DNA from 4 places in the Peribacillus sp. NPDC096379 genome. Region 2 is predicted to be linked to each of the others. Evidence: riboswitches for the same ligand, from Rfam matches in the RefSeq annotation. Region 2 holds a riboswitch; each other region holds the start of a gene.
The links. A riboswitch is a leader RNA that binds a small molecule or an ion and turns the genes downstream of it on or off. The one in region 2 is predicted to bind cyclic di-GMP.
Positions count from the first base shown of each region.

Region 1 (4,864 bases), on a different contig from region 2:
AAATGGATACAATGCTCTTTCATTTACATGCATTGGTGCAAAGTTCGCAGATTCAGATGGATGCTAGAGACAGAATTTTAGAAGCAGCGCGGGTTTATAATTCTGAAGTCGAAAAGATTGCTGATATGAACCTTTTACCCATTGATCAATTGAATTACATAGCGACACAGCAAATCGCGAGACATAGACTGTATTCATTTGCCCAAGGTGGAGCAAGTGGGTCAGGCGGTCTTATTCTGTTAGGAAGCGATATTCCAGCGATGACGTTTATTAATGTTCGTGTTGTTCAGTTGACAGCCATGACGTACGGCTTTGAAGTGAATACTCCGTTTGAAATGATGATGGCCCTCAAGGTTTTTCATATGGGCAATATGCCGAGACGCCTTCAAGGGGTTGCATGGCAGGAATTAATTAATGAAACGCATCAAGATGGTGAAGAATATTTTTACGAAGGAAGCGAGGATTTAACAAACATTACTTGGATGGAGCAACCTTTAAAGCAGTTGCTGAAGGCCGGAGCGATTACCATGTTTCGAAAAAAACAGATCCAAGGTGTTCCACTGCTTAGCATGCTAATTGGGGCGGGTTCTAATTACCGAATGACACGGCAAGTGAGTGAATTCGCGCAAAAATATTATCAATATCGTTATTTACAGAAAAAGAGAGTAGTCAATGAATGACACTATATCGTAATGAAAGGCATCCTTTAAACAGGACACGAGCTTATTTACAGCTATGTGTCCTGTTTAAGTATGTAGGGAATTATGAAAACATTTGTTTTTTTATGAAAGGAATCTTGTGAGCGAATATGCAAATAACAATAATGACTACTTAAGAGAAATGGGATGTACAGCTTATTTTTTGGATTAAATTATTTTAAGGGTAATTATGAATTTATGTTAAAATTATTATATTTTTCATATAACGATAGTAAAATCTAATTCATTTAGTAAATTGAAAGTATAAAATATTTTGTGTAAATGAATAAGATGACAATGAAGGAAGACCATCTCTTGGTTGAATTAAGTCACAACCCATCCTAGAAAAGAGATTTCCTTATGCATCAGTTTACAACATTATTAGTCGAGGCTCTAGAAAAAACAAAATATTACAGAAGTTTTTCGTGCTCATTTAGAAACAGCTGACAATACGCTGCTGGCGACAAAACTAACGGCTTTTTTAGATTAAGAAAAATATGATTGAATTGGCTTCAATTTAGGCATTTCACGCAATAGCTTGTATTCACGCAAGTTGCACACAGAGTACTATGATATAAATATCTAGATTCCATGTGATCGAAACGGTGAGTTCAAGCAACGGACCGTCGTACCATATAATTATGATATTGGAATAGATAATCCATATCAACTGTTAAATTAGATAGATTTATTTTTTAACTATGATAAACTCGCCATATTACTTGGAAGAGAGATAGTAAAATATAGTGCTAATGGATCATAGTAAATAAATGTACTTATGTTATTGTTTGAAATATAAAAATAGAATAGGCAAACCTAAAGAAATTTAGGGACGCAAAGCTATAGGGACTAAAGTTTATTACTATGTCAGCCAGTTGCCGAAGAGTTCATTATACTTTTTGTTTAGTAAGGATTAAAAAAAAATCATTTTTTATTTTTACTTTATGTAAATTAAAGCTACTCTTTTTGAGTAGCTTTTTTAATGTACTTCTTAGGAATGTATTCATCAGGAGGAAATGTGTATGAGAGTAGTTGCAATTGCAACAGCAATAGCCATGGCTTTAAACTTAGTCTGTGGTCCAATTGATGTTTTAGCGAACGAAAATCCACATGGACAAGTTGTCACGACTGCTGTAGATGGAAGTATTAAAAATTCCAGTTCTGCATCGGTTAGTAAATTTGATTTGTATGGAAAAGACATGTTAAATGCATACAATGAAGTGTTTAAAATGTCTAACACGAATATCAAATCTATAACAAACAATGGTGGAAACTATTCAGGTTCTCCTATTGAAAAGGCGATAGATAGCGATATGAATACACATTGGGAAACTGGTAGACCTAATAGTTCCACATTCACTAATGAGGTTGTTATCCATTTCAACGAAACGACTACTTTAGATAGAATTGTATACGCTGCCCGTCAATCAAGTGCGAAAGGTAAAGGTTTTGCACAAGCGTTTGAAATATACAGCTCAACTTCAGACGCAGGTGATGATTTCACATTAGTTTCTTCTGGTGAATATAATGGTTCTACGGGGGATATCGTAGAAATTCAGTTTACCCCTACAGAATTTAAGCGAGTAAAATTTGTATTCAAAAAAGCAAATCAAGACTGGGCAAGTGCATCAGAGTTTCTTTTTTATAAAGAAGATCGTGTATCTGACAAAATGGAAAAACTATATACAGATGAGACATTAAGTACTGTAAATGAAGCGTTTAATACTGTTGATTCTATAAACAAATTAGAAGAAGATGTTAAGAACCATCCACTATACCTTTTATTTAAAGAAGATCTAGAGAATGCAAAATTACTAGTTGAAAATAAAGATGTAAACTATGCAGAAACGATTGTATCCAAATTTGAAGATTTTAATAGTAATCTACTTCCACAATATGATGAATTATATAAATTGCCTTCTAGTAAGATTACAAAAATAACGACGAATGGCGGTCAATACGCAACTAATTCAATAGAAAGAGCTATTGATGGCAATGCAGCTACACAGTGGCATTCTGGAAAACAAAATGGAGGGAGTTTTATCAATGAGGTTGTGATGGAATTAGATGCATTAACTACATTAAACAGAATTGTTTATATGGCTCCTCGAGGTACAAATAGAGGATTCCCAGAGGCGTTTGAGATTTATGCTTCTAGAACTACTAAAGGGGACACATTCGAACGCGTGTCAAGTGGTACTGCTAAAGCAACTCAAAGCTCTTTGGAGTTTAGATTTAATCCAACAGAGTTTAAAAGAGTGAAATTTGTATTTACGCAAGGCTATGAGAACTGGGCATGTGCTGGTGAGTTTGGTTTATATGAGCAAGATGAATTATTAGAAAAAGTAGCTAGATTATTTACAGACGATACTATGAGTAAAGTCAGTGAAGAGTTTAACACTATAGATAAATTAACCACTTTAGAGGAAGATGCTAAAAACCACCCATTTTATGAGAATTACAAAGAAGCTATTACAAATGCTAAAGCTTTAATGAGCGAAGAAAAAATAGAGGCTACAACAGCAATAGTGAAGCCATTTGCTCATTACGCTAACGACGCTTACTCTAAGTTATTTAGAATGGACTATAAAAATATCGAGAGCATTCGCAATAACGGTGGTCATTATGCAAGTGCTGTTATAGGAAATGCAATAGATGGAAATCTAACTACATATTGGGAAACGAATAAAAGTAACTCAAATGATTTCTCAAATGAAGTGGAAGTAACCTTTAAAGAAGCAGTAAAACTAAATCGAATTATGTATGGTGCAAGACCATCTGATCGAAAAGGTTTTGCAGAAGAGTTTGAAATATTTGCTTCTAAAACTTCTAAAGGCGATACATATGAGCTTGTAACCACTGGTAAACATAATATGGTGTCTGGATTAGTAGAGGCTAATTTTGAACCCACTACATTTAAGCGAGTAAAATTTAAGTTCAAGAAATCAAATCAAAATTGGGCAACACTATCCGAGTTAGCCTTCTATACGGAAGATAATTTAGACGATAAACTGTCTAAATTATTTACTGACGGTACAATGATTGCGGTAGCACCTGAATTCAATAGTCTTGATAGAATCAACGCATTAGTAGAAGAAGCAAAGGTACATCCGTTATATTCTACTTATATAGAGCAATTAGACTTGGCTAAAAAAATTATTAATGGCGAAATTGTTACTGAGGCAAGAATAATAGAAGCGGAGCAACATGGTAATATGGTGCAACATGCCAATGAGAAATTAAAATTTGGTTTTGGAAGCAATCTTCAACCGACTGGACTCGCCGCTCAACCGGGGGATAAAATAATCGTTTATGTTGACGCAGTTGCAAATGGTCCATTGCCTAGCTTATCTTTTGCACAACAAGAAGGTGCATGGAATAGTTGGAGACAAAGCGTAAACCTAAAAGTCGGTAAAAACGTAATAACAGTTCCAGAAGTTCCTAAAACTTCTTATTATAAAAAGGCAGTAACGCCTGGTGGAACTATATACATCGAGAATCCATATACGAAAGAACAACAAGGAAAAGCTCCTACATTAAGATTTGAAGGTGTAGACAGAGTACCTTTTGCTACTAAGGATACAAATGTAGAGGAGTTCAAAAAATTCTTAATCGACTATAAGAAGAAAATAGATGAAGATGTAGCCAAACATCCAAATGTTAAAGAGCAAGAAGTTCTAGATGTTGTCGAAGTCGTAAGTGACCATTTATTCTGGACAGGTACTGCAACGGGTGCTTACAAAACCTATATAGAAGATGGGTATAGTCCGTTAGAAACAATAGAATCTTATAATCGTCTTATGGAAGAATTATTTAGATATTATGGTTTAGATGCAAGAAGTGATGAGCATGATCCTAAATTGATTAGAGAAAATATAAGACTTGCTCAACCATATTCATACATGTACGCAGCTGGGGATCATATTGGAACTCTTGATGATGTTGTGTCTTCAATCTTGGTTCCAATAGAAGAGAAAGGCGGTTCATGGGGAGTCATTCATGAAATCGGTCATAGAATGGATGCGGGAGTGAGGACGTATGTTGAAGTAACTAATAATATGTTACCGCAACATATGTCAGCATTTTACGGCAACGTAGATAACAGAATACCTTTCGAAGCTAACATCTATAAAAATGTACTAAAAGAAAATGCAAAAGATTATAAT
Region 1 covers NZ_JBIWFD010000001.1:545,272-550,135, forward strand. Annotated here, with positions in the region: gene ACIQZI_RS02680 (EcsC family protein) at 1-680, shown strand, start outside; partial or broken gene ACIQZI_RS02685 (transposase) at 1,059-1,281, shown strand; cyclic di-GMP riboswitch class I at 1,498-1,581, shown strand; gene ACIQZI_RS02690 (NPCBM/NEW2 domain-containing protein) at 1,721-4,864, shown strand, end outside.
Region 1: linked by a shared signal. The riboswitch ahead of ACIQZI_RS02690 (NPCBM/NEW2 domain-containing protein) and the one ahead of ACIQZI_RS22810 (methyl-accepting chemotaxis protein) in region 2 are both predicted to bind cyclic di-GMP.

Region 2 (4,864 bases):
GCTACGACTTGTTAAACCAAGTGTCGGTCTAATACCAACTAGTCCTGTAACATTAGCTGGTCCTCTGACTGATCCAGATGTATCTGTCCCTAGTCCAAATACAGCAAAATTGGCTGCAACTGCCGCTGCAGATCCGCTGCTTGATCCAGAAGCATCTCGGTTTAGATTATACGGATTTAGAGTTAAGCCGCCTAATGAGCTGTATCCTAACCTGCCATATGATGCTGCGAACTCTGATAAATTTGTTTTTGCAATGATAATTGCCCCTGCATCCTTAAGTTTTTGAATCGTAAAAGCGTCTTCTGTAGGATAAGCATCCTTTAATGCTACTGAGCCTGCTGTCGTAGGCATTCCTATGACATCAAAATTATCTTTAACAACGATTGGGATACCATGAAGAATACTTCTTGAGCCTTCACTTTGTCTTTCTGCATCCAATTGCTTTGCAATCTCTAAAGCTTGATCATTAATGGTAATGATTGAATTAATCGTTGGACCTTGCTTGTCATATTTTTCTATACGCTCTAGATAATATTTAACCAATTGCTCAGAGGTAATCTGATTGTTATTTAATGCTTCAGAAATTTCACCAATACTCTTTTCGAATGGGTCAAATTTGGTTTCTTCTGCAGAAACACTTACCAAAGGAAGCATGGTTATTACTAAAATAAAAGCTATCAAAGTTCTAAACTTGTATATCGTCTTAAACATGGTGTTTCCCCCCTAATATAATTCCTAATTAATGATTAAACTCTTCTATCTCTCTATTTTTTTAAGACATTTTAAATAGACTAAAAACACGATATAAATTTGGTCAAAGATTATATTAGATAATCTAACAATCTTTTCAGCCATTTTGCTGATAGAAATCATAATATTACAGTTTAAATTGCTGAATAACTTCCTCTAATTCTAATGACATTCTTGCTAACTCTTGAGATGCTAATGAAACCTCTTCCATTGAGGCACTCATCTGTTCTGAGGATGCAGCAACATTTTGTGAATGTTCGTTTACCTCTAAACTCGTTTTTGAAACTTCCTCTATATGGGTTACAACTTCTGCTATATGTTTTTTCATGTTATCCATCGCTAGGCTAACCTCAGATATTTTTGTTGTAGCAGCTAGAACTGAATCCTTAATTTCTCCAAAGGCTTTTCCACTTTCATTAACAAGTTTCATTCCTTCTTTAGCAGAGGTTGCCCCCTGATTTACGAAACTCATTGAATCCTCAATGCCATCTTTAATATCATTAATAATTTCATTAATCTGCAATGCTGAATGGCTGGATTGCTCAGCAAGTTTCCTTACTTCATCTGCCACTACCGCAAATCCCTTCCCATGTTCACCAGCTCTTGCAGCTTCAATTGCCGCATTCAAAGCTAATAAGTTCGTTTGCTCTGAAATGGACTGTATGATCAAACTTATCTGGCCAATTTCGTTCGATTTCTCATTTAATACACTAATTTTTTCAGCAGAAGAGGTTACATTTTTATCTATTTCACCCATTTGCTTTACGGTATGGTTAACAACATCACTACCTTGTTTAGCGGATTCAGCTGAATAATGGATGGAATTGCTAACATTTTTCATACTCACTGTAACATCATCAACGTGCTTGAATACTTCATTGATAATACCTACTGCATTCTTCATTGCAGCGTTCTGTTCATCTGTTCCGGTGGCAACACTTTGAATTGACTCAGTTATTTGATTGGAGGCTTTTTGATTCTCAACGGAAGAAGCAGCTAGTTCCTCAGATGTAGCTGATAATGCTTGAGATTCAAACCAAATCTTTTTAATTGTTTCTTTTAAACTACTAGACATAATATTGTAATTCTTCCCCATATCTCCAATTTCATCATTTGACTTAATCGTGACTAATTGAGTCAAATCACCTTTAGACATAGCTAGGGATAAATCACTAATACTTTTGATACTTCGTGTTATCCTCAAACTAACAAAAATGGAAACTAATAAAGATACAACAGCGAAAATCCCGCCTATAATGAAAATCGCCGAGCGTATAGAATCTGCAGTAGTTAAAAGTTCGCTCTTCTCAATAACAGCGATATACTTCCAGCCTTCATTTTTTGAAGAGATTGTGTTTAATACATAATCTTTTCCGTCAATTTTTGTTTCAAACGAGCCATCTTTACTTAAATCCTTTAATTCGGGAACATTTAGCTTAGAAATTTGCTGAAAGTTCAAATCAGCATTCTTTGGATGTGCAAGGATTGTTCCATCTCCTTGCGCTAGAATTACATAGCCATTTTCCCCTATACTGATTTCCTTAATAATACTCGTTAAACCTTCTAAACTAACATCTAGACCTAACACACCGACTTGTTTTCCGCCTTTTTCAATCGCAACTACATTACTTACAATAATTCCTTCTATCCCAGTAGCGGCATAGGCACCTGTTAATTGTACTTTCCCTGGTTCTTCTATACCCGTAGTATACCAAGGACGTTCTCTGGGATCGAAACCAGCTGGCACAGGACCCTCAGGATATTGAACATACCCTCCATCCGATGTCCCCATATAAGCATAAGCTGCATTAGGATGGCTCTTACCAAATTGAGAAAGCATATCAAATATTGCTTTTTCTTTCTCCCCATTTGCTGAAGGGGTCATATCAATTGACCCTTCTCCTGTTATATCTTTATAGGAGGTAATGCTTGAATCAGCATTTAAAACGGCAGGGTTGGTAGCTAATAAATTGACATTTTCCCTAATAGATTCAAAGTACAAGGAAATTCCATTGTCTACCTGTTTAATTTCTCTTTCACTAGAATTGATATAATCCTTCTCGGTTTTTTCACTAACTGTTTTATTAACTAAAAAGCCAATAAAGATGATTGGTACTAATGATAGTAATAAAGAATTAATTAAAAACTTTGCCTGAAATGAAAATCTTTTATTTCCCATTTTACCAAACCTTTCCATTTTTGTTCTAAGCAAGCATAAGATGCTTACTGTTACCTAGCTATTAAATCGTTAACTTCAATAATCTCTCATCCCTTATTAAATATTTTTTTAGCAAAGTTATTATCCTCCATTCACAATTCACTAAAAAATAATCCAGGTTTGTTGATGATTCACAAATTCTCGCTTCTGGAAACTAGTATTGCAAAAAAAAAGACTACTCTATGTACCATAGAATAGCCAAAGGATATTAATAAACATTAATCCACAAATTTGGTAACCAGGCGATCATAGTTTAGATTACGGGACTTTTGACCACTCCCTAAACCTTAGACCCTAGGCTTTGCGTCCTATTCTTTCGAAATAGTTTGCCTTTATATTCCATAAAAACCAATCTAAAATCACATTATATTATATTCTCACATAATTCTACAAACTTCAACAATTTTTGCAAAATAAACCAATACTTTTTATTAACGAGTATTGTTCTTTGAAGAAACTAAGATTGCTTTAAATTTTATTCAGGTTACTGCAAACATACAAAACGCATATGACGCTCTAACGCCACCATTTACTATGTAAGCTAAATCGTGTACAACGCTACACTCACCTAATCACAGTGGTGGCGGTGCGAAGTCAGAATTCGAACTATTTCTCAATAATATAGGTATACTTGATAAGAAGATTGGCTATTTTATGAGATTGCGAAGACCCGCCCCATGTCCCCATACAAAAAAGCTTTCCACCAGTTCAAGTAACTGATGAAAAGCTTTTTTAATTTAATAAACCTCTTATACTAGGCTCATGATGTTTATTACATCATGCCGCCCGTGAGATGAGAGTGTGTAATATCGTTAAAGAGAGGTGCAAAAAGCGCGGTAAATCAGCGTTTTAGATATTGTTGGCTGTAACATCTTTAACGGAGATTTACCGTTTTTTATGGGATTGCGTTAGCAAAATGTTAGCATTTTCAAGCAGATATTCTGGACCAGTTGTTTACACACTCTACATGACTTGTGTACTTTTAACAGACATTATGCACTATGCGACTATATCTACTTAAATTATAGTCAAAGTGGAGGCAAAACAAAAATGTCAAATGTGATTGATGAATTAGAGGTACTAGACGGCTATTTTGACGGTGATAGATTTATCCTAAGGGGAATAAATGGTCACGCAATATATGGAGCGTACAAAGCGGATAATATGCTTTCGTTGGCTAGATTAATTCATGATAATGAGCCATTCAGTTTTACCATTGATAAGGAAAAGATGATTAGAATACCAAGAGAATTAAACAAGCGAATTAAATATGAGTTAACCATGATAGCAGACGAGTTGAGTAGTTAATTTACTACTCTTTTTTTGTTTTATTAGACCCCACCCCGTGCCGAATGATTGACTTTTAGCAGTTAATTTATATGTATCGGTCATCCGCTCCGTATAAAAAATTTTTCAAAATATTAAGGCGTACAACTTTTATAAAACGTATGTCCTAAAACATCCCACCTCAATAAAGGCAGATACCACCATTTTTACAGGTGATTACTATACATTCGTTCTCCCTACTTGCCTATAAAACTTTACCCATGTACGCACAGAAACAAAGGCTTTTTATTGTTATTTATCGTTTTATCTTTTATTTCATTGTTCTATCCCTTTTTTTGTTAGGAATTAATAAACCGTTCTTATAATGAGTATGTCAGAGAACAGTACAACAAAATTAGGAGGTTTTACGGTATGGAAAAAGAGTTTCTAACAGTTCGTTCATTATCAAAGTTACTAGATATGAGTGAGCAAACAACCTATAAATTGGCACGAGAGGGGGTAATCCCAGGACGTATCAAAGTAGGTAAATCCGTTCGTTTTAATAAAACGGTTGTAATTGAATGGCTACAAAAAGGAGGGGCTAAAGATGATCGTCAAAACTAAGGATTT
Region 2 covers NZ_JBIWFD010000009.1:55,568-60,431, forward strand. Annotated here, with positions in the region: gene ACIQZI_RS22805 (amidase family protein) at 1-711, opposite strand, end outside; gene ACIQZI_RS22810 (methyl-accepting chemotaxis protein) at 878-2,947, opposite strand; cyclic di-GMP riboswitch class I at 3,199-3,309, opposite strand; gene ACIQZI_RS22815 (hypothetical protein) at 4,019-4,276, shown strand; gene ACIQZI_RS22820 (helix-turn-helix transcriptional regulator) at 4,667-4,858, shown strand; gene ACIQZI_RS22825 (hypothetical protein) at 4,842-4,864, shown strand, end outside.

Region 3 (4,864 bases), on a different contig from region 2:
AGATCAATTTCTTTATCAACAATCTTGCTAATGCTGACAGGTACTTCATCTTGTGGGGACATTCCAACTATGACGACTCTTCCGCCTCTTCGAACCGATGTAATCGTTCCTTGTACAGCTTTCGGATTACCGGCTGTTTCAATGGCAAGGTCGACTCCAACACCATTCGTATATTCCATGACTTTGTCATCAAGATTGTCTTCACGTAAATTGATTGTATGAGTTGCTCCCATTTCTTTCGCTACATCCAAACGACTTTGCTCTAAATCGACCCCGATGATCGTTTTTGCCCCAGCCATTTTTGCCGCTGCTGCAGTTACTAGGCCAATGGGTCCCATGCCCATAATCACAACCGTTTCTCCTGATTGAAGTTTTCCTCGGCTAATGGCATGGATCCCTACTGAAAATGGTTCAATTAGTGCTGCCGTTTCATAGCTCATGCTGTCTGGAATAGGGAAAACTAGATCAGCTCTCATGGCAATGTATTCACAGAAAGCTCCATCATAGGGTGGTGTAGCAAGAAACTCTACATGTGGGCACAGATTATAGCGTCCCTCTTCACAATGATCACATTTTCCACAAGTCGCTCCAGGTTCAATGGATACACGCTGCCCCACCTTAAGTTCCGTAACCTTTTCACCCACTTTGACAATCTCTCCTGATGCCTCATGTCCTAGAATAATGGGATTTTCTACAATATAATCACCAATTTTCCCATGCTCATAATAATGAACATCTGATCCACATAACCCTACCGTTTTGATTCGAATTAAAACCTCGTCAGCTTCTGGTGTTGGAATTTCCCTTTTCTGTATTTCAATATTTTTTACTTCGGTTAGTACTGCCGCATCCATTGTACTTTTTATATGTTTAGATTCTTCTAGTTCCATCTTTTCAATTATCACGTAGACCACTCCTCTATCAAAATTATTTTAGATATTCATCAACATTTTCATCTGTTACTAGCTCAAAAGGAATTTCATATCGTTTCTCAATTGTTTCCCCTTTGGCTGCTTTCACTGCCATATCAACAACAGTCTTTCCTTGTTCTAGTGCATTTTGGTATACTGTTGCAATCATTTCCCCTTTTTTGACTGCTTGAAGGGCATCATGGACCCCATCAACACCTACAACAGGTACATCCGTCATGCCTTTGGCACGTAGCGCATTGATTGCTCCAATTGCCATTTCATTATTAAATACTTTCACACCAAGAATTAACGCTCACAAGTGATGCCATCATGATCACGATCTTTGCTACTATTCGCATCATATAGTGCTTTTGATACAAAAGGTTTGTATTTTGTTTTTCCGCCTTTGTTTTTTACAGTGGAAGATTTAGCAACCCCGCCTTGGTAGTCCTTGTTCAGTTCAGTTCAGTTCAGTGCAGTTTTTGTACGTTTTTGCTTTAGTTGCTGCTTCAACCGTGATTGAACGAATAGAAATACCTAAAATAAGACCTAATGATAGCAAAACATTCATTATCATACAAAGCCCGAATAGCGTTAAAACGCCACCAGTTATTAGGAAGATCGATCATCAAGCACGCACACTCTCCTCCTCACAATGACGGCGGTGCAGAGCCGAACTTTTGATGCTTTCTCGATCATAAAAATAGACTTGCTAAGTAGATTGACTATGGGAGTAAGTCGCGAAGCCCCGTCCCCATGTCCTTCATACAAAAACGATATGCTAGGCAGCAAATAGAGGCAATTTCTTAATTGGCTCCATAGAAAATACGGATTTGGAATAGGAATCTCTTAAAAATCGCTATATTTTCAATCCAAAAGCATAGATTCTTAAAAAGTTATTAAGAATCCACAGATTTCCCTAATACGCTCATAATGAATGGGTCGAAGCTCGTTACAAACAACGACCCTATATAACTACCAACAAAAAAGAAGACTGAATGTCAGTCCTTCAAAGTAATTACAGCCTATATTTTTCTAAATAAATTATTGTTTTCAGCTAGTCATTCTGATTTTGGTTTTGTTGAATAAAATCTCGAACCTCTCCAATAGACAAGCCTAAATTTTTCGCTTCTAAAATTAACTCCAACCATTCTGCTTCGTATACTACTTGTTTACTCATATATTCACCCGATTTGTGGTAACACAGCCGTCTTAGCATAGCCTTAGACCTGTAATTTTGCGTCCCTATTTTTCAATAGGTTTGCGTTTCTCAAAAGTAGTGTGGCACTCTATTAGTCGCTTACAATATTTAGTTAAATACTTTAATAAATCATTCCCAATATGTAGTTTGAAAAATTTAAACCCAATTTTTTGTAAGGGTGATCCTACTTCCTTCCTAGTAATCTTAACAATAACTTTAATTAATATTAACTATATATTAATAATATACCAATATATCCTAATTTTGTAATCATTATTTTTTCGAAAATTCCGACATCATTCGACATTACTTCATGTATATCTATTTAAATATCACTTGGTGCTGGCCAATAATAATATGGAAGACTCAATTAACAAATGATCTAATAAGTGCCGTGGGCCGGGATCTAGAATCCCTATTGGCTGTAATACTTCTTTTTATTCATCAAGAAGCCATAAACCTATTCTTTTTTACGATACATAGATTTATCACCAAAACATGAACCCCTGTATCCAATTACCTACCCACTTACTTCCATTTGGTTACCTAATAGATGGCTAAACATCCCTCTTTTTTCTTTCGCTAATTGGTTATATGCCCCTACTTGGATTATTTCTCCTTGATCCATAACTACCACTTGATCCGCATTACGAATGGTAGATAAGCGATGAGCAATAACGATGATGGTCATCGTTCCTTTTAGTCTTTCTATTGCAGCTTGAATCTTGGCTTCATTTTCTGTGTCTAATGCACTTGTTGCTTCATCGAGAACAAGGATCGAAGGTTTACGTAAAATAGCTCGAGCTAGCACAAGTCGCTGCCTTTCTCCCCCTGATAACCTAATTCCGCGATCGCCAATAAGCGTATCCAAACCTTGAGGCAGCTTCTTTACAAAATCAGCAGCCGCTGCAAATTCCAGTGCCTCCCAAAGATACTCTTCGCTCGCATTCGGTTCAATGATCATTAAATTGTCTCGAATCGTTGCATTAAAAAGAAATGGATCCTGAGGAATATAACTAATCGATTTCCTCAAGGACAGTAAATGATCCTTAGTAAGAGGGACATTATCGATGGTCACTTCTCCCTGTTCCGGTTGATTTAAGCCCATCAAAAGATCAATTAACGTACTTTTCCCAGCACCGGACCGCCCTACGATTGCTGTCATCTTATTAGATGGGATGTCTATATTAATATTTTGTAGCGCATATGTATTTTCATTTGAATGATACCTAAAAGAGACATTTCGACAAGATAACCCATGTTTAATCTCGATTGGCTTTATATCTTGATAATCACGGTTAAATAACTCTCTTGCTTCTAAACTTTCATTTTGTAAATCCAATAACGCTTTAAAGGATGGAACGATGGCTCCTAGTTGCTCCAAATTAGTCTGGATCCCCGAAATCATGGGCCATAGTCTTGAAAAGATAACGAGAATTATCATTAATTGAGCTCTATTAAATTCATGATAGTGGCTGAAAAATTAGGATCACTTTCAATCACCTTAACTAACTTATTTATTGTGTTTAAGGTAATAGGGGCTGAATCTATAACACTAGTACCCCTTGTAACAACTGTGACGGCCTTTTCGTAGGCTTTTTTACAGCCATAGCAGTAGCAACAAACAATACATCATCAACTTCACTATATAAATTGTCGGTATGGATAGTATTCTCTTGAAGCTCTTTTAATGCAAATTAAGTGGTGAAGTGAAGCCACTTAACAAGACGCAGGCGTGTTTATACCTCCAGCTTTCGTCTTTTAACTGTTGTGGGGGTCCTTATACCCAGCGAACTCCACTCGGGTAGTAGTTCTAAAAATGACATTTGATTAGCTCCTAATAATAAAATTTTGCATAATAATAGCACTCAAATTAATGAGTGCTTATGTCGAAGTTTCCACGACTGTGCATTACCACGATTCTATTTTAGTACGTTTCCATGTATCTTTTTTATGACATACGTATAGATATTTTTCGTCTGCTGACCATTCACCTGGATTACCTTTTGAGTTTGCACTCGCTGGAACGGAAACGAACGTACTGAATGGAACGCCTGCATTATCAGAAGCAGGGAAACGAGAATCATAACGATAACGAATTTGCCCAGTTTCTTTATTCCTCCACATTGCACCACCGTCTATACCCTGTAGAGGATACTCATAAGTGAGATGTGGGCGAAAAGCTGCACCTGTTAACATGACAGTTTCTTGTGGGTTGTCATTAATCCTGTATAGCTTTGTGTTACTTTGTTGATATTTTATTGATCCAGCAGCATTTGATTGTCCAAAAGTTAATACATCAGATACTTGCGACCAACTTAAATTTGCCATATAGGTATAGTTAGGAAACGCATCATTAACAGTTCCATCTCGCCATTTTATTTTGCCATCTATGATAATTTGTCCAATTAGATAAGCGTGAATCGCTCCACTTGGGTAGTTTAATTCTATAATATTATCGTTACTAGAATTTGAATCTAAATTTACATTAAACCCTGTTATTTTAGACCTATCTCCTGTTAGATACACATGACCCTCTAAGCTAGAAGAAATTTGTATCCAACCGTTTTGTGCACTTAAAACGCCGTTATCTAAATACAAGGCATATGAAGAAGGAGAATTCCTTCCACTTAACAAAAAATTATTGATGTAAATAGAACCTGCTTCAACTATTTTAAACGCTGAACCTTTTGCCCATTTGGATAAAAACTGATTGAAATAAATATTAAAGCTAGGTCGTTTATCCCCATCA
Region 3 covers NZ_JBIWFD010000001.1:836,369-841,232, reverse strand. Annotated here, with positions in the region: gene ACIQZI_RS03995 (NAD(P)-dependent alcohol dehydrogenase) at 1-890, opposite strand, end outside; gene ACIQZI_RS03990 (substrate-binding domain-containing protein) at 928-1,209, opposite strand; partial or broken gene ACIQZI_RS03985 (excalibur calcium-binding domain-containing protein) at 1,218-1,488, opposite strand; gene ACIQZI_RS03980 (anti-repressor SinI family protein) at 1,969-2,091, opposite strand; cyclic di-GMP riboswitch class I at 2,106-2,187, opposite strand; partial or broken gene ACIQZI_RS03975 (ABC transporter ATP-binding protein) at 2,633-3,565, opposite strand; gene ACIQZI_RS03970 (glycosyl hydrolase family 28-related protein) at 4,024-4,864, opposite strand, start outside.
Region 3: linked by a shared signal. The riboswitch ahead of ACIQZI_RS03980 (anti-repressor SinI family protein) and the one ahead of ACIQZI_RS22810 (methyl-accepting chemotaxis protein) in region 2 are both predicted to bind cyclic di-GMP.

Region 4 (4,864 bases), on a different contig from region 2:
TCACGGCACCTTGTTCACCAGCACCGGCAATGATTTCCGCTTCTCGGCCATGGTTTTTCGCATTCAACACATTATGCGGAATCCCTTTTCTTGATAAATACTTTGAAATAATTTCAGACGTTTCAATCGCTACTGTACCAACTAGAACAGGTTGCCCCGCTGTATGGCACTTTGCAATCTCTTCAACTACGGCACGGAATTTACCGTCCATAGATGCATAAATTAAATCAGCGCGGTCATCCCGAACAATTTCACGATTCGTTGGAATCACGATTACATTCATATTATAGATATTACGGAATTCTTCTTCCTCCGTTTTGGCTGTACCCGTCATTCCGGAAAGCTTTTCATACATCCGGAAATAGTTTTGGAACGTAATCGTCGCAAGTGTCATGCTTTCATTTTGAATCTCCAGACCTTCTTTCGCTTCAATGGCCTGATGGAGTCCATCACTATAACGGCGTCCTTTCATCAACCGTCCAGTGAATTGGTCAACGATGACAATTTCGCCTTCTTGCACGACATAGTCGACATCAAGATGCATACTAGCATGGGCTTTTAAAGCTTGATTAATATGATGGTTCAACACAACATGGTTAATGTCGAATAAATTTTCAATATTAAAAGCCTTCTCAGAGCGATTAATCCCCTCTTCTGTCAACTGGACCCCTTTTGTTTTTTCATCATACGTATAATCCTTTTCCACAGTTAGCGTGCGTACGAATGCATTCGCTTGAATATATAACTGAGCTGATTTTTGTGCCGAACCTGAAATAATTAATGGTGTACGAGCTTCATCAATCAGGATCGAGTCCACTTCATCAATGACAGAAAAATGCAAAGGACGCTGCACCATTTGCTCTTTATAAAGAACCATATTATCACGTAAATAATCGAAGCCAAGCTCATTATTCGTGCTATACGTAATATCTGCATTGTACGCTTCTTGTTTTTCTTCTTTCGACATACCATTTATATTCAAACCAACCGTCAAGCCCATGAACTCATAGAGCTTACCCATTTCTTCTGCATCACGACTTGCCAAGTATTCATTGACTGTAACGACATGAACACCTTTCCCAGTAATCGCGTTCAGATAAACAGGAAGAGTGGAAGTCAACGTTTTACCTTCCCCGGTTTTCATCTCGGAAATATTCCCGTCATGAAGGGAAATCCCCCCCATTAGCTGGACGCGGAATGGATACATCCCTAACGCTCGTCTCGCCCCTTCACGAATCGTCGCGAATGCCTCGATAAGCAAATCATCGACCGTTTCTCCTTTTTGGTACCGCTCTTTGAATTCTTCTGTTTTTCCACGCAGTTGATCATCTGATAAAGAAGCTGTTTCATCCGCCAGCATCTCAATTTGATCGGCCAGCTTCTCAAGACGCTTCACTTCTCGTTTATTCGGGTCAAACACTTTATTTAAAATATTAAGCATTCAAAAACGCTCCTCTTTATATAGAAGTCTTTATCAAAAAAGTAAAAAGAACTTAGGATTCATAAGATTAAATTAACGGATATCCCGGTTTAACAGACTGTAATACCCCAACACAAATTTTGTGAAAGAATCAAGAAAAAATAAGGTGGGGATAAACAGCCAAATCTAGCTGCGGCTCCTAGTCCCTTGAGGTCATAAGCTGTAATACTCTGTGGCAAACTACGCCACGCCGTATTCCATCTTATGCTTGTCGGGTCTGGGCAGTCGCCTCGCTTTTTGAAGTAAATCCCCGATTGTTTCAACGAACCATTAGTGGAAAAAAACACTGATGGAAGTTTCACTTTATTTTACCCATTATATGTCATAGTAAATAGGTGCACCCTTAATATTACCATGTATAAAGGGTGGGTACAACTTCACGTTATTATGAAAACTTATAGATTAACTACTATGAAAACTGTTAGAATGGATACTAACAGCTTCAGAGTTAAAAATATCTTCAGAAAAGTTTTTGGAGTGTGATAATATGATCGGTGATCGCGTAAAAAAACTGAGACAAGAAAATAGAATATCCATGACAGAACTTGCGGAAAAAGCAGGAGTTGCCAAGTCCTATTTAAGCTCCCTTGAAAGAAATTTACAAACAAATCCATCCATCCAGTTTCTTGAAAAAATCGCCTTAGTGCTGCAAATTCCTGTCGATTCGCTCATATATGATGAGCCAGCCAAAGATGGCCTTGACGCGGAATGGATGAACATTGTTCAAGAAGCGATGAAATCTGGTGTATCCAAGGATCAATTCCGTGAATTCATTGAATTCAACAAGTGGAAATTAAAGCAAGAAGATTGAAGCCCTGTTTCCATGCCCGGTCTAAAAAAATAAACCCCTTAAACGAACTGGGCTTTCGTAAAAAACCAGTTTGTTTAAGGGGGTTATACATTTTACATCATATGATAGGTTGGTTCATCTTTTTTATTTTCGTTTGCTTTTTGCTCCAAGAAATGAAGGACTTCCTCTTTCGTCAGTCCGAGTTCCTTAGCTTGTATCATTAGCTCGATCCATTCTTCATAAACTGTTACGTCCTCCAACCCAATCCCTCCTAAAATACTATGTATTTCAGGCAGTCCAGCCATCGTAGCACACTACCTTAGACCCGTGACTTTGCGTCCCTACTTTTCAATAGGTTTGCCTTTTTCTGTGTAAGCACTTCCTTTTTCTTGATTATACAGAATTTTTTGTATTTTTGATGTAACTTTATGAAATTAAATTGAAAAATATTACCTTATATTTTTTCATTTTTTGACAATATACAACATAGATCGACTAACTTCTACATAGTCCAAATATAAATAAGTTGGAAACTAGATCATTTAAAGTATTTTTATCGTCAGCTAATTCGGCCTTTTATACTCATGACATATAGTCTAGATATTTCGCCATTGTACCGTCAATTTCACCCGCGACTGGGACAAATCCGTTGGCCTTTATCACTCTACTAAATGAAGCACTTCTTTCTAGCGTTACGTTTTTTTCTTTTTTAAACGTATATACACAATATATTTATTAATATGATGATAACGAAAAACCCCTTTGAACTAAACATCAAAGGGATTTTTTCATCCAAGAAAAATAGCACCATATACTAAAGCACCAGCGATTACATAGGCAGGATGCACATTCAATTTACCAAGTAACATATAACTAATCGCACCAATTACTAGTGTCTGAATCCAACCAATTCCTTCATATGCGGTGAAAAAGAAGTCATACGCCATCATTCCTAGCAACACAGCGATGATAGGACGTACGACGACCGTCACTCTTTTCACCCTTGGGGATTCTTTGTGTCGCATCAAGATACTGAGCAGTCCAAGCATTAAGATGAGTGAAGGGGCCACTGCAGCGAATACCCCGACAACGGCGCCGAGGATACCTGCCTGCTCAAATCCAATATAACCGGCCATCTTGGTCGCAATCGGGCCAGGTAGCGCATTCCCTATTGCAATCATTTCACTGAATTCGTGAACCGTAAACCAACCATATCGATCGACGACTTCCTTTTCAATTAACGGAATTGATGCTGGACCACCACCATATCCGAGGATGCCTGAAATGAAAAACGCCCAGAAAATCTGTAAATAAATCATGACTTTTCTGCCTCCTTATCAGGTCTAGAAGCAGGGTCTTTCTTAAGTAATGCCCCGATAATCAGAGAAATAATAATAATAGCAGGATGCACATGCAGCAGTTGCATGAACACAAATCCAAGCAAAACGAAGACAATAGTCCACAGCCACCCCATACTAGATGAGCCTGATTTTTTGAAAAACTCTACAGTCATGGTTAGCAGCATCACAGCGACAACAGGAACGACCGCTGCTGTCATCCCTGTGACCCATGTTTGATCTTTATAAGCATTCAAACTTGTTAATAGCAAAATCATTAAGAGAATTGTAGGAACGCACGATGCAAGTATTCCGTTCAACAAGCCCCAAATGCCGCCAACACGGTAACCAATATACCCTGCAAGCTTAGGCGCAATCGGACCAGGAAGTGCATTTCCGAGTGCCAAGATATCACCAAAGTCTTCATTATTCATCCATTTATATTTCTCTACTACCTCTTTTTGCACAAGCGGAATGGCTGCGGGACCACCGCCAAATCCAAGCATTCCTACTCTAAAAAAAGCCATAAAAATATGTAATTGCTTCATAACCTTCACCTATTTCTACTAATCTATCTTCCAAGCCGCAAAGGCATCGCATCAATTTCATTTGACGTTGGCCAAACAACACTCATTGCTGTAAGAGGCTAAGATGCTGCACCCATTCCATTTTTTCAATAAATGTACTCCCTTGTGAAGCATATGGATGATGCAAAAAAATCCATTATCACGATTGGCCCTCATCTCGTATTTACCTTTTATATTATACAGAACATTTTCTATGTTTGTGAAGTTACCTAAAAAACAAAAAGTACCAACTTCTGATCTCGAACAGCTGATGCCTTAAGCAAAGAATCATATTTAACCATTTGAACCGAAAAGACCTGACTCTCTCTTAAGAAAGAATCAGGTCTTTTATAATTTATTATTAGCTTGGTTCAATCAAACCATAGCGTCCATCCTTACGACGGTACACAACATTTGTCGAATTTGTATCTGAATTCGTATAAACGAAAAAGCTATGACCAAGCATATTCATTTGCAGGATTGCTTCTTCACTATCCATTGGTTTCAAGTCAAAACGCTTGTTACGGACAACCTCTAACTCTAGTTCGTCTTCTTCAATCGGTGTTGTGCCACTTTCTAAAAATACTGGAAAAACATCGGTTGCGTTCGTACTTGTACCACGGAATTTTCGGTTTACTTTTGTTTTATGTTTACGGATTTGCCGCTCCAATTTGTCAGTAATCAGGTCAAT
Region 4 covers NZ_JBIWFD010000004.1:243,760-248,623, forward strand. Annotated here, with positions in the region: gene secA (preprotein translocase subunit SecA) at 1-1,441, opposite strand, end outside; gene ACIQZI_RS18380 (helix-turn-helix domain-containing protein) at 1,968-2,291, shown strand; gene sinI (DNA-binding anti-repressor SinI) at 2,384-2,530, opposite strand; cyclic di-GMP riboswitch class I at 2,559-2,642, opposite strand; gene ACIQZI_RS18390 (chromate transporter) at 3,059-3,589, opposite strand; gene ACIQZI_RS18395 (chromate transporter) at 3,586-4,155, opposite strand; gene hpf (ribosome hibernation-promoting factor, HPF/YfiA family) at 4,535-4,864, opposite strand, start outside.
Region 4: linked by a shared signal. The riboswitch ahead of sinI (DNA-binding anti-repressor SinI) and the one ahead of ACIQZI_RS22810 (methyl-accepting chemotaxis protein) in region 2 are both predicted to bind cyclic di-GMP.